3 regions of the Mesorhizobium sp. M0491 genome follow, and region 2 is predicted to be linked to each of the others. Evidence: predicted binding sites of a transcription regulator. Region 2 holds the regulator's gene; each other region holds the start of a gene.
The links. The regulator PhoB, encoded in region 2, activates phosphate uptake and scavenging genes when phosphate is short. The targets are predictions, from matches to a motif close to TGTCATNNANCTGTCAT.

Region 1: NKI69_RS21165 (esterase-like activity of phytase family protein) is a predicted target of PhoB. The motif match lies at 2,380-2,396, and genes of this name have one in related genera.
Region 3: NKI69_RS13900 (acid phosphatase) is a predicted target of PhoB. The motif match lies at 2,120-2,136, and genes of this name have one in related genera.

What each region holds. Positions count from the first base shown of each region.
Region 1 is NZ_JAMYRE010000016.1:31,869-36,081, reverse strand. Features, by position in the region: gene NKI69_RS21170 (MATE family efflux transporter) at 1-609, opposite strand, end outside; gene NKI69_RS21165 (esterase-like activity of phytase family protein) at 780-2,264, opposite strand; gene NKI69_RS21160 (GcvT family protein) at 2,508-4,213, shown strand, end outside.
Region 2 is NZ_JAMYRE010000015.1:78,532-82,744, reverse strand. Features, by position in the region: gene pstA (phosphate ABC transporter permease PstA) at 1-583, shown strand, start outside; gene pstB (phosphate ABC transporter ATP-binding protein PstB) at 601-1,419, shown strand; gene phoU (phosphate signaling complex protein PhoU) at 1,446-2,153, shown strand; gene phoB (phosphate regulon transcriptional regulator PhoB) at 2,170-2,859, shown strand; gene eglC (endo-1,3-1,4-beta-glycanase EglC) at 3,396-4,213, shown strand, end outside.
Region 3 is NZ_JAMYRE010000009.1:131,450-135,662, forward strand. Features, by position in the region: gene NKI69_RS13890 (adenine phosphoribosyltransferase) at 1-48, opposite strand, end outside; gene NKI69_RS13895 (alpha-hydroxy acid oxidase) at 58-1,203, opposite strand; gene NKI69_RS13900 (acid phosphatase) at 1,380-2,075, opposite strand; gene NKI69_RS13905 (cytochrome c1) at 2,203-3,075, opposite strand; gene NKI69_RS13910 (cytochrome b) at 3,104-4,213, opposite strand, start outside.

The DNA.
Region 1 (4,213 bases), on a different contig from region 2:
GATACCGAGTTCGGGAAACGGCCCGATGCCGGCGATGAGCAATGGGTTGAGCACGATGTCGAGGACGACGGCCAGAGCCATGAAGAAGAAGGGCGTGCGTGAATCGCCGGCACCGCGCAGCACGGTCATGACGAAGGACAGAAGGTTCATCATCGGCACGGCGACGAAGATGATGCGCAGATAGGACCGGGCCAGCGGCAAGGCATCGGCCGGTGTGCCGAGCGTGTTGAGAATGGCGTCGACCCAGATCCAGCCGCAGACCGCGAAGATAACCGAGACGAGGAAGAAGAACGTCGCGCTGGTGCCGACGATGCGGCGCGCCTCGGGCAGGTCGCGGGCACCGACCGACTGGGCCACCAGAATGGTGGCCGCCATGCCGATGCCAAACACAGTGCCGAGGATCAGGAACAGGACGAGGTTGGCGTTGGAGGTGGCGGTCAGCGCCGATTCGCCGAGGAAACGGCCGACCCAGACGGCGTTGATCGATCCGTTGAGCGACTGCAGCACGTTGGAGCCGAGCACCGGCAAGGCGAACAGCAGAAGCGTGCGCGGGATCGGGCCGCTGGTCAGGTCGCCGGTGCGCCGGCGCGCGGGCATTTTTTCGTCCATGGCGGGCAGCTCGGCAGATGGTGATTTGGGATCCAGTCCACGATGATATCGCAGGCGGGACCGAGATGCACCCTTGCGAACGCGCCGCACGGCTGAAAGCCGCTGCCCCCCGTTCATATCAGCCGCTGCCCCAGCGGACGCGCCAAGCGCGCCCGTCCGTGCAGTGGTCGTTACTTCTTGGCCAGACCCGGCAGCGTGACCTGATAGACCAGGAACATGGTGTCGACATTGGCGCCGTCTTCCGCCTTGTAGGGCGCGGCAACCTGGAAACCGTCCTGGGCAAGGAAGTCGTTGTCGTTGGCGACGAACAGGAAGTAGTCGTCGGGCAGCTTCGCATCGATCACGCTAACCACCGACATCGCCTCCCACTTCTCCGACAGGTTGTTCTTGTCGTTCGGCGCGCCATTGTGCAGGCCGAAGCGGCCGAGCTCGGCACTGTCGTTGATGTCGATGAATGGCGTCAGCTTGGCCGGTGTCACCGATGGGTCGACGACGCCCTTGGGGGCGACCGGCTTGTCAGCGGCATCGAAGGCGCTGTCGGCGATGTCGGTCGCGGTGGATAGGTCGACGACGTTGACCTGGCGATAGAGCGAGGCATCGCCCTTCAGGCCCTGGCCGTTGCCGCTGTCGCGCGCCAGCATCAGGAAGGTCTGATCCGACAGTGCCACGATCTCGCTCTGCGCGGCGACCTTGGTCTTGCCCTTGGCATCCTTGAACACCGGCAGCGGCACGACATACTCATGCGCCAGCTTGAGATGGCCGAGGTCGGATGCGTCGTAGACCAGGGCGCGGGTGTTCTGGCGCGTGGCGGGCGAATCGCCGCCGTCCTGCCGGGGCGCCGACTGCAGCACGGCGATCAGGAACTTGCCGTCTGGCGTCATTGCCATGCCTTCGAGGCCTTGGTTGTTCTGGCGGCCGGTTTCGGGATCCTTCGGATCGGGCTCGGCGGCACCGGGTCCCGGATTGTCCGAGGCGAAGTTCGGCGTGCCGTGGCGCATCGGCACGAGGGCGGCCGGGGGCTGGGTTGCCGACAGCAGATGCCCGTCGGCGGAAAACCGATAGATGTTCGGGCCGTATTCGTCGGAGATGAACATCGAACCATCGGGCAGCCGCACGATCGCCTCGTTGTCGAGCGCCAGCTTGCCATTGTCGGCTTGCGGCAGGATCGGCATGTCGCCGCTTGCCGCGCGCACGCCGTTGAGCGGATCGAGGCCTGTGGCATCAGCGCCCTTGTCGTCGGTGAGCAGCATAGTGTCGGCAAGCGTCGCCTTGACGCCCGTCTGCTCCTGGCCGGCAGCAGGTGCCGCACCCAATGCAGTCGGCGTGAATTCGATGCCGATCGTGTTGAGGCGCGGCCGGTAGTCGGTCGTGCCGACCACATTGTAGCCGCGGTCCGGCAGCAGCCAGAGCGAGCCTTTGTAGCCGCCAGCATCATGCGTCCAGCCTGATGTGTCGATCGCCATGCCGGAGCCCGAACCAAACGTCTCGCCGAACTTGTCGCGCTGAGCGGCCGCGATGCGACCGACGCCGACCAGCCCTTTGTTGACAAAGCTCGTGCCGCCGACGGTCGCGGTGCTGTCGGCGAGGGCCGGCGTCAAGGCGGTGAACAAGGCCAGCGCGACGCCGAGCGACGCGGTTCGGTACAGGTGTTTCATGGATAATCCTCTTTGTGATGGATGTGCCGGAGCGGCCGCGGGATGAAAAACTGAAAGAGGTGCGACACCGATGGTGCCGCGCGCGCCTCCCCGAAACGCGGTCTACGGCGCGAACATGATGCTTGCGTGACAGCACGCAGTGCATGCCGGCGGTCGACGAAAAACGATGCGCGCGCGCGGAACTAGACACTTATGTCCAGTGCGTATATGGTCCAGCCTTCGGACTAACCGTGGAGGGAAGCCTTGAAGTCGCACTACCGCGCAGTCGTCATTGGGGGTGGCGTGGTCGGGGCCTCGGTCCTCTACCACCTGACGCGTTTCGGCTGGAGCGATGTGGCGCTGATCGAGCGTGCCGAACTGACGGCCGGCTCGACCTGGCACGCGGCGGCCGGGTTCCACGCGCTCAACGCCGACCCCAACGTCGCGGCGCTGCAGGACTACACCATCAATCTCTACCGCGAGATCGAGGCCGAATCCGGCTGGGATATCGGCCTGCATATGACCGGCGGCGTCAACATCGCCAGCGATCCCGCGCGCTGGGAGTGGCTGAAATCGGCCTGGGCGGTGTTCCAGTCGGTCGGCATCGAGACCGCTAGGTTGGTAACGCCCGATGAGATCAAGACGATCTGCCCGATCGTCGACGTCACCGGTGTGCTTGGCGGGCTGCATGATTCCAACGAAGGCCATCTCGACCCGTACGGCACGACGCATGCCTATGCCGGCGCTGCAAAAAAGCGCGGCGCCGACATCATCCTGCGCAACCGGGTCGTCGAGCTGATGGCGCGCGCCGACGGTCGCTGGGATGTCGTCACGGAGCAGGGCACCATCATCGCCGAGCACGTCGTCAACGCCGGCGGGCTGTGGGCAAAGCAGCTCGGCCGCATGGCCGGCGTCGACCTGCCGGTGACGCCGATGGAGCACCATTATTTCATCACTGAGGACATTCCCGAGATCGCGGCGCTGGACAGGGAAATCGGCATCGCCGTCGATCTCGATGGCTTTTCGTATCTCCGGCAGGAGCGCAAGGGCGTGCTGCTGGGCGTTTACGAGCAGAATCCGAAGCACTGGAACATGGATGGTGCGCCATGGGACTACGGCATCGAGCTGATCCCGGAAGACATCGATCGCATCAGCCCGGAACTCGCCAAGGCGCATGAGCGCTTCCCCTGCCTGGCGACTGCCGGCATCCGCAAATGGGTCAACGGTGCCTTCACCTTCACCCCGGACGGCAATCCGATTGTCGGGCCGGTGCGGGGGCTGAAGAATTACTGGGTCGCCTGCGGCGTCATGGCCGGTTTCAGCCAGGGCGGCGGCGTCGGCAAGTCGCTGGCCGAATGGATGATTTACGGCGAACCGCAGGCCGACATTTTTGGCATGGACATCGCCCGCTACGGCGCCTTCGCCGCCAACCGGGAATATCTCAAGCAGACGACACGCCAGTTCTATTCGCGCCGCTTCGTCATGACCTTTCCCAATGAGCGGCTGCCCGCCGGCCGGCCGCTGAAACGCCCCGGCGCCTATGACGGCATGACGGCCGCGGGATGCGAATGGACAGCGTCGTGGGGGCTGGAAATCCCGGCCTATTTCGCGCCGATGGGATTTGCCGAGAACACGACGCTGCGGCGCTCCAACGCCTTCGACATCGTCGGCGACGAGGCGCTGCAGGTGCGGCGCGCCGCCGGTCTCGTCGATATCTCGGCCTATTCGCGCTATGCGGTGGCGGGGCCAGGTGCGGAAGCCTGGCTCGACCGGCTGCTCGCCTGCAAGCTGCCGAAACCCGGACGGGCCGGCCTGGCGCCAATGCTCGGTCTTGACGGACGGCTGAAGGGCGATCTCACCGTCTTCAACTGGGGCGGCGGCAGCTATTGGCTGATGGGCTCCTACTATCTCCGGGAATTCCACATGCGCTGGTTCGAGAGCCATGCGGCTGAAGGCGTCACCGTCGCCGA
Region 2 (4,213 bases):
GGAGGAGTTCGCCAAGAAGAACCGTTTCACCGACCTTATCGAGGTCAACATCAACAATCTGGCCGCGGTGCCGTCAATCGTCTTCGGCTTGCTCGGCCTCGCGGTGTTCATCAATTTCCTGGGCATGCCGCGCTCCGCCGCTTTCGTCGGCGGCCTGGTGCTGACACTGATGACGCTGCCGACGATCATCATCGCCACGCGCGCCGCACTTGCCGCGGTGCCGCCGTCGATCCGCTCGGCGGCTCTCGGTCTTGGCGCCTCCAAGATGCAGATGGTGTTCCAGCACATCCTGCCGCTTGCCGCGCCCGGCATCCTCACCGGCACCATCATCGGTCTGGCGCGTGCGCTCGGCGAAACCGCGCCTCTGCTGCTGATCGGCATGGTCGCCTTCGTCGCCGATCCACCGACGACGCCTTTCGATCCGGCCACCGCGCTGCCGGTGCAGATCTATATGTGGGCGAACGAGGCCGAACGCGCCTTCGTCGAGCGCATGTCGGGCGCCATCATCATCCTGCTCGTCTTCCTCATGGCCATGAACATCACCGCGATCGTGCTTCGGCGTCGGTTCGAGCGGCGCTGGTAGAAAAAAGGCATCTTGGTATGAACATCATGACCGAACAGTCCCTTGAAAACGCAGTGGGCGACAAGATGAAGTCGAACGAAGTAATCAAAATGCGCGGCGACAAGGTCGGCGTGTTCTATGGCGAGAAGCAGGCGCTGTTCGACGTCGATCTCGACGTCCGCCTGAACCAGGTGACGGCGCTGATCGGCCCCTCCGGCTGCGGCAAGTCCACCTTCCTGCGCTGCCTCAACCGCATGAACGACACCATCGATTCAGCACGGGTAACCGGCAAGATAACGCTCGACGAAGAAGACATCTACGACAAGAACATCGATGTCGTCGAACTCAGGGCGCGCGTCGGCATGGTGTTCCAGAAACCCAATCCGTTCCCCAAATCGATCTACGAGAACGTTGCCTATGGTCCGCGCATCCACGGATTGGCCAAGCGCAAGGCCGACATGGATCAGATCGTAGAGTCGAGCCTGAAGAAGGCGGCGATCTGGAACGAGGTCAAGGACCGTTTGCAAGAACCTGGCACGGGTCTTTCCGGTGGCCAGCAGCAGCGTCTGTGCATTGCACGCGCCATCGCCGTGTCACCCGAGGTGATCCTGATGGACGAACCGTGTTCGGCGCTCGACCCGATCGCCACTGCTCGCGTCGAGGAACTGATCGACGAACTGCGTCAGAACTATACCATCGTCATCGTCACCCATTCGATGCAGCAGGCAGCACGCGTGTCGCAGCGCACCGCGATGTTCCATCTAGGCTATCTGGTCGAGGAGGGCGCCACCGACAAGATGTTCACCACCCCCGACGACAAACGCACCCAGGACTACATCACCGGCCGGTTCGGCTGAGCTCAGGCATACGAGGGACGAAGATCATGGGTGAACATACCGTCGCATCTTTCGATGAGGATCTGGAGCAGATCAGCCAGCTGATCCGCGACATGGGCGATCTCGCCTGCTCGATGGTCAGTGGCTCGACCAGGGCTTTGCTCAATTCGGACAATGCGCTGGCGCAGCGCGTGGTTTCCGATGATGCCATCATGGATGCACGCCAGCGCGAGCTGGACGATCGCGCCATCACGCTGATCGCCAAGCGCCAGCCAATGGCCAACGATCTGCGTGCGGTGGTCGGTTCGATCCGCATGGCCGGCGACCTTGAGCGCATCGGCGACCTTGCCAAGAACATCGCCAAGCGCGTCGGCACTGTCGGGCTGAGTGTCACGCCGCACGACCTTTCGCATTCGATCGACGCGATGGCGCAACTGGTGCTGATCCAGGTGCAGGGGGTCGTGGACGAGTATGCCGCCGCCGACCCGGCAGCGCTTGCCACGCTCAGAAACAATGACGAACGCATCGACGTCAAATACACCTCGGTGTTCCGTGAGCTGCTGACCTACATGATGGAAGATCCCCGCAACATCACGGCGTGCACGCACTTGTTGTTCTGCGCCAAGAACCTCGAGCGGATCGGCGATCACGTGACCAACATCGCCGAAAATGCCTATTATGTTTTGACCGGCACGCAGTTGCCAGCCAATCGTCCGAAGCAGGACGAGACGGCAATGTCCGCGCCAGCGGCATAACAGGGGTGACCAGCCGATGATCGCACCACGCATCATGGTGGTGGAGGATGAGGAGCCGCTAGGCGTGCTGCTCCGCTACAATCTTGAATCCGAAGGTTACCAGGTCGAGGTGGTGACGCGCGGCGACGAGGCCGAAATCCGGCTGCAGGAGAACGTTCCCGATCTTCTGGTGCTCGACTGGATGGTGCCTGCGGTTTCCGGTATCGAACTCTGCCGGCGCCTGCGAATGCGTCCCGAGACCGAGCGGCTGCCGATCATCATGCTGACCGCGCGAGGCGAGGAAAGCGACCGCGTGCGCGGCCTGTCGACCGGTGCCGACGACTATCTGGTCAAGCCCTTCTCGACGCCGGAGTTCATGGCCAGGGTCAAGGCGCTGCTGCGCCGGGCCAAGCCGGAAGTGCTGTCCAGCGTGCTAAAGGTCGGCGACATCGTGCTCGATCGCGAGTCGCACCGGGTCTATCGCAAGAAGAGCGAGATCCGGCTCGGGCCGACCGAGTTCCGCCTGCTCGAATTCATGATGCGCCATCCAGGCCGCGTGTTCTCGCGCAGCCAGTTGCTCGACAATGTCTGGGGCGAAACGATCTACATTGACGAGCGCACGGTCGACGTACATGTCGGGCGGCTGCGCAAGGCGGTCAACAACGGCCGCATGCCTGATGTCATCCGCACGATCCGTGGGGCGGGCTACGCGATCAGGGAAGACTAGGTGGCTGTTCCGTCCCGATAGATCGGGAAAACTCGATTAGCACGCGGTCGCCAACAGCCGGTGGAATGTTGCACTCGTCTCATCGATGGGGAGCGAGCACGTGACGACAGGAGCGGTCATCCTCATCAGGTTTCGAATGACTGCATTTGGACCAAAGCGACAGGCAGCTTCTCGCGTTCCTCGATCTCCCAAACTCTCTATTGGGCCCCGGCTGGCCGCAGGAACCACGGCGAATTACTTGGTACGTCGCCATCTTGCCCGCAGGCTCCGACCAGAAAGCCACGCAAGAATGACTTTGAGTTAATTTAGATATACGTTCGTCGGATGACGCGTATTCTGCAGAAATATACAATTTTAATAAATTACTTCAAATTATTGCGAGTCCTCTCCTCTTTATTCATTGCTCGTCTGTCGATTTCTCAACGCGATCTCGGATCTAATGACGATTCTGTGGAACGATCTCGTTCTTTGCAGCGTTGCTTGGAAGCGGTCGCCGGACTTTTGACCAGGTCGGGCACCATTGGGAAGGATTTCTGATGAGCACGGTCTTAAATGCCAAGGGCATCCCTCTTGCCTACACCGGCGCTTCCACTCATTGGTTCTCGGCCACCGGGTCTGGACCGGAACTGCATGGCACCTCCGGCAACGACTCCTTCTGGGGAGACACCGGCGTCACTGTCACGATCTACGGTGGCGCCGGCGACGACTACTATCATCTCTATTCCACCAACAATAAGGTGGTCGAGGATCCTGGGGCAGGGATCGACACGATCGACACATGGATGAGCTACAAGCTCCCCGACAATTTCGAGAACCTCGTCGTTACCGGCACCAACCGATTTGCGTTCGGAAATGCGGTGGACAACATCATCAAGGGCGGGTCGGGTCACCAGACGCTGGATGGCGGCAAGGGAAATGATGTCCTGATCGGCGGCGATGGCGCCGATACTTTCGCCATCTCCAAAGGTAATGGAAGCGATCTTATCTTCGACTTCGGTGCGACCGATGCGGTCCGGCTTGACGGCTACGACTTCACTTCGTTCGATGCCGTCCGTTCACAGATGGTCCAGGTGGAATCGAACGTGATGCTGAACCTCGGATCCGACGAGATCCTGGTGTTCAAGAATACGACCATCGACAAGCTGCAGCCCACCCAGTTCGAACTTCCGATCGACAAGTCCGCAATGACGCTGTCCTTCTCCGACGATTTCAACACGCTGAGCCTTCGGGACGGGCAGGACGGCACCTGGAATTCCAATTTCTGGTGGGGAGCGCCGAACGGCAGCACGTTGAGCAGCAATGGTGAGTTGCAGTGGTATATCGACGCCAATTATGGCCCGACGAGTTCGGTCCA
Region 3 (4,213 bases), on a different contig from region 2:
AATGGTGCGGATCGCGGCGAGCAATGTGTCTTCGAGGGAGGATTTCATGGGTCGAGATTACCTGAAACGGACGTTCTTGCGCGACAATTGTTCGATCGAACTGCAGCCCATCAGCTTCATGCCGCGTTCGATCTCGACCCGCATCTGCTCAAGCGCCCGTTCGACCCCGGGCTGGCCTGCCGCCGCGAGCGGGAACAGATAGTAGCGTCCGACGCCGACGGCCTTGGCACCGAGCGACAGCGCCTTCAGCACATGGGTGCCGCGCTGCACGCCGCCATCCATGATGACGTCGATCCTGTCGCCAACGGCGTCGACGATCTCGGCAAGCTGATCGAACGCCGCCCGCGAGCCATCCAGCTGCCGCCCGCCATGGTTCGACAGCACAATGCCGCTGCAGCCGATGTCGACGGCGCGTCTTGCATCCTCCACCGATATGACGCCCTTGAGGCAGAACGGACCCGACCAAAGCTTGACCATCTCGGCCACGTCGTCCCACGTCATCGACGGGTCTAGCATCTCGGTGAAGTAGCGGCTGATCGACATCGTGCCGCCACCCATGTCGACATGCTCGTCGAGCTGCGGCAGCTTGAACCCCTCATGGGTGAAATAATTGATCGCCCAGGCCGGCTTGAGCGCGAACTGCGCCATTCCGGCGAGATTGAGCTTGAAGGGAATGGCAAAGCCGGTGCGTTTGTCGCGCTCGCGGTTTCCCCCGGTGATGCTGTCGACGGTCAGCATCATCACCTCGACGCCGACCGCCTTTGCGCGCTGCATCATCGCCCGGTTAAGACCTCGGTCCCGGTGGAAATAGAACTGGTAGACCTGTGGGCTGCTGCTGATGCCGCGCGCCTCCTCGAGGCTGACGGTGCCAAGCGAGGAGACGCCGAACATGGTGCCGTATTTGGCGGCGGCCCTGGCGACCGCGCGCTCACCCTGATGGTGGAACAGGCGCTGCAAGGCGGTCGGCGAGCAATAGAACGGCATCGCCAGCTTCTGGCCCATGACCGTCACCGACATGTCGACCTCGCTCACTCCGCGCAGCACGTTGGGAACAAGGTCGCAGGTCTCGAAGCTTTCGGTGTTGCGGCGATAGGTGACCTCATCGTCGGCCGCGCCGTCGATGTAGTTGAAGATCGGCCCGGGCAGCCGCTGCTGTGCCATCCGCCGGAAATCGGAAAAGTTGTGACAGTCGCTGAGCCGCATCATCGAATTCCAAAGGCCATGGCGGGACGAGCTTCTCGCCACCGTTCGATGCGTCGAATATCAACCTGATGCCGCCATGCCAACGGACTAATTGCCGAACTTTCGCTTGAGCACGAGCGTTAACAAAAAAGGAGCGCCTTAAGCGCCCCTTCCCGTCTAAATCCGGCTGACGAGGATTACATGCCGAGATCGGAACGAAGCTCGGCCCTGGCCACTTCATATTCAGCCTTGAAGTCGTCCCGGTTGAGCAGGACCGCGGCAATAACGCTGCCGGAAATCTTGCCCATCTCGACGTCGGACGCATAGTGGATGCCGCCGACCTCGCGGTTGTGGGCGTATTCGGCCGCACGCGCCATGATCTCGGCGCGCTTTTCCGGGACCATGTCGGACAGGATGATGCCCATCATCGTGCCTACGGTGGCATGGCCGGACGGCCAGGAACCGGAGCTCGACAGCTTGACCGCCGGCTTGACGAGATCGCTGAGCTGATGCGGGCGCGGGCGCTTCCAGACATCCTTGGCCGGGTCGACTACAGCCCCTTCAGTAGCCACCACGCGATCGAAGAAAGCGCTGAATTTCGGCAGCGTTTCCTTGTTGAATTTCGGCCCCATGACGTCGGCAAAGCGCCAGACATTCTCCTCGGCATCAGCCACCGCGCTGGCGACCATCTCCGGGGTGCGCGTCACCTGCAGCGTCAGCACCTCGCCGAGTTCGGCCTTGGTCTGCGCCGAATCGTTTGCCGGCGGCGGCGGCAGGATCATCGTCAGGTCGACGTCCTTGTTGGTGACGAAGGGCTGGGCGTCTTCCGCTTGCGCTGCCGAGCCGAGGATGAGCAGCAACAGGCCTGCCGCGAGCGATGCGTATCTTTTCATGAATGCGATCCTTTGATGAGAGCAGCACAGGATCGCCGGATGCGATGACGGCCATGTGACATGACCAGCCTCCGGAAATGCAAAAGGGCGCCTCTCGGCGCCCTTCGCGATCACTTGATTGTATGGCCTAGTGGGCCACGCCTTCCCACACCTTGCGCTTGGTGAGATAGACCAGCGCGCCGAACAAAAGCAGGAACACCAGAACGCGAAAACCGGTCTTCTTGCGGTCTTCCATATGCGGCTCGGCCGCCCACGCCAGGAAGGCGGAGACGTCGCGGGAATACTGGTCGACGGTCTGCGGCGCACCGTCATCATAGGTCACCTGGCCGTCGGAGAGCGGCTTGGGCATTTTCAGCGACACGCCGGACATGAAGTACGGATTGTAGTGGGTGCCTTCCGGGATCACCATGCCGGCCGGCGGCGTCTGGTCGTAGCCGGTCAGCAGCGAGTGGATATAGTCGGGACCGCCGGCATCGTATTGTGTGAAGATGTCGAAGACGAATTGCGGAAAGCCGCGCTCGACGCCGCGCGCCTTGGCCAGCAGCGACATGTCGGGCGGGGCAGCGCCGCCATTGGAAGCAGCAGCCGCTTCCTCATTGGCGAAGGGCGGCGGGAAATGGTCGGACGGCTTGCCGGGACGGTCGAACATGTCGCCGGCATCGTTGGGGCCGTCATGGATTGTGTACTCGGCCGACAGCGTCTTGATCTGCGCATCGGAATAGCCGAGGTCCGACAGCGTGCGGAACGCCACCAGGTTCATCGAATGGCAGGCCGAGCAGACTTCCTTGTAGACCTTGAGGCCGCGCTGCAACTGCGCCTTGTCGTAAGTGCCGAATGGGCCGGTGAAACTCCAGTCCATTTCCTTTGGCTCGTCGATCGGGAAATGCGTCGGATTGGCCACATTGTGTGCCTCTTCGGCGGCGATCGCCCGAGTGCCCGCGGCCCCAGCGGCGACCGCCACGAGGCCGATCAGCGCCAGCGAGGTGAGAATCTTTTTCATGCCAAATCCCCTTAGATTCTCTACCCGCTCAGCCTTTGGTTTCCGGAGCCGCCGTAGCGCCCGCCGGATGTCCGCTGCCGCCCTTGTTCTTCTCGAGCACCGCCTCGGTGATCGAGTTCGGCAGCCGTCGCGGCGTCTCGATCAGGCCGAGCACCGGCAGCGCGATCAGGAAGAAGGCGAAGTAGAACAATGTCGCCATCTGCGCCATGAACACATAGCTGCCTTCGGCCGGCTGCGAGCCCAGCCAGCCAAGCAGGATGGCATCGGCCACGAACAACCAGAAGAACAGCTTGTACCAGGGCCGGTAAACGGCCGAGCGTACCTTCGAAGTGTCGAGCCACGGCACCAGGAACAACATGACGATGGCGCCGAACATGCACAGCACGCCGCCGAGCTTGGAGTTGATCGGCCCGACATTGAAGGTGATGGCGCGCAGGATCGCGTAGAACGGCAGGAAGTACCATTCGGGCACGATGTGGGCCGGCGTCTTCAGCGGGTTGGCGACGATGTAGTTGTCGGGATGGCCGAGATAGTTCGGCAGGTAGAAGACGAAATAAGCGAAGAAGAACAGGAACACGATCATGCCGAACGCGTCCTTGATGGTCGCGTAGGGGGTGAAGGCGACAGTGTCGGTCTTCGACTTGACCTCGATACCCGTCGGGTTCGACTGGCCCACGACATGCAGCGCCCAGATGTGCAAAACGACGACGCCGGCAATCATGAACGGCAACAGATAGTGCAGCGCAAAGAAACGGTTCAGCGTCGGGTTGTCGACGGCAAAGCCGCCGAGCAGCAGCTGCTGAATCCAGTCGCCGACCAGCGGAATGGCGCTGAAGAAGCCGGTGATGACGGTGGCGCCCCAGAAGCTCATCTGGCCCCATGGCAGCACGTAGCCCATGAAACCGGTCGCCATCATCAGGAGATAGATGATGCAGCCGAGGATCCAGAGCAGTTCGCGCGGCGCCTTGTAGGAGCCGTAATAGAGGCCACGGAAGATGTGGATGTAGACGGCGACGAAGAAGAACGAGGCGCCGTTCGAATGCATGTAGCGCAGCAGCCAGCCGGAATTCACGTCGCGCATGATCTTCTCGACCGAGCCGAAGGCCAGATTGGTGTCAGCCGTGTAATGCATGGCCAG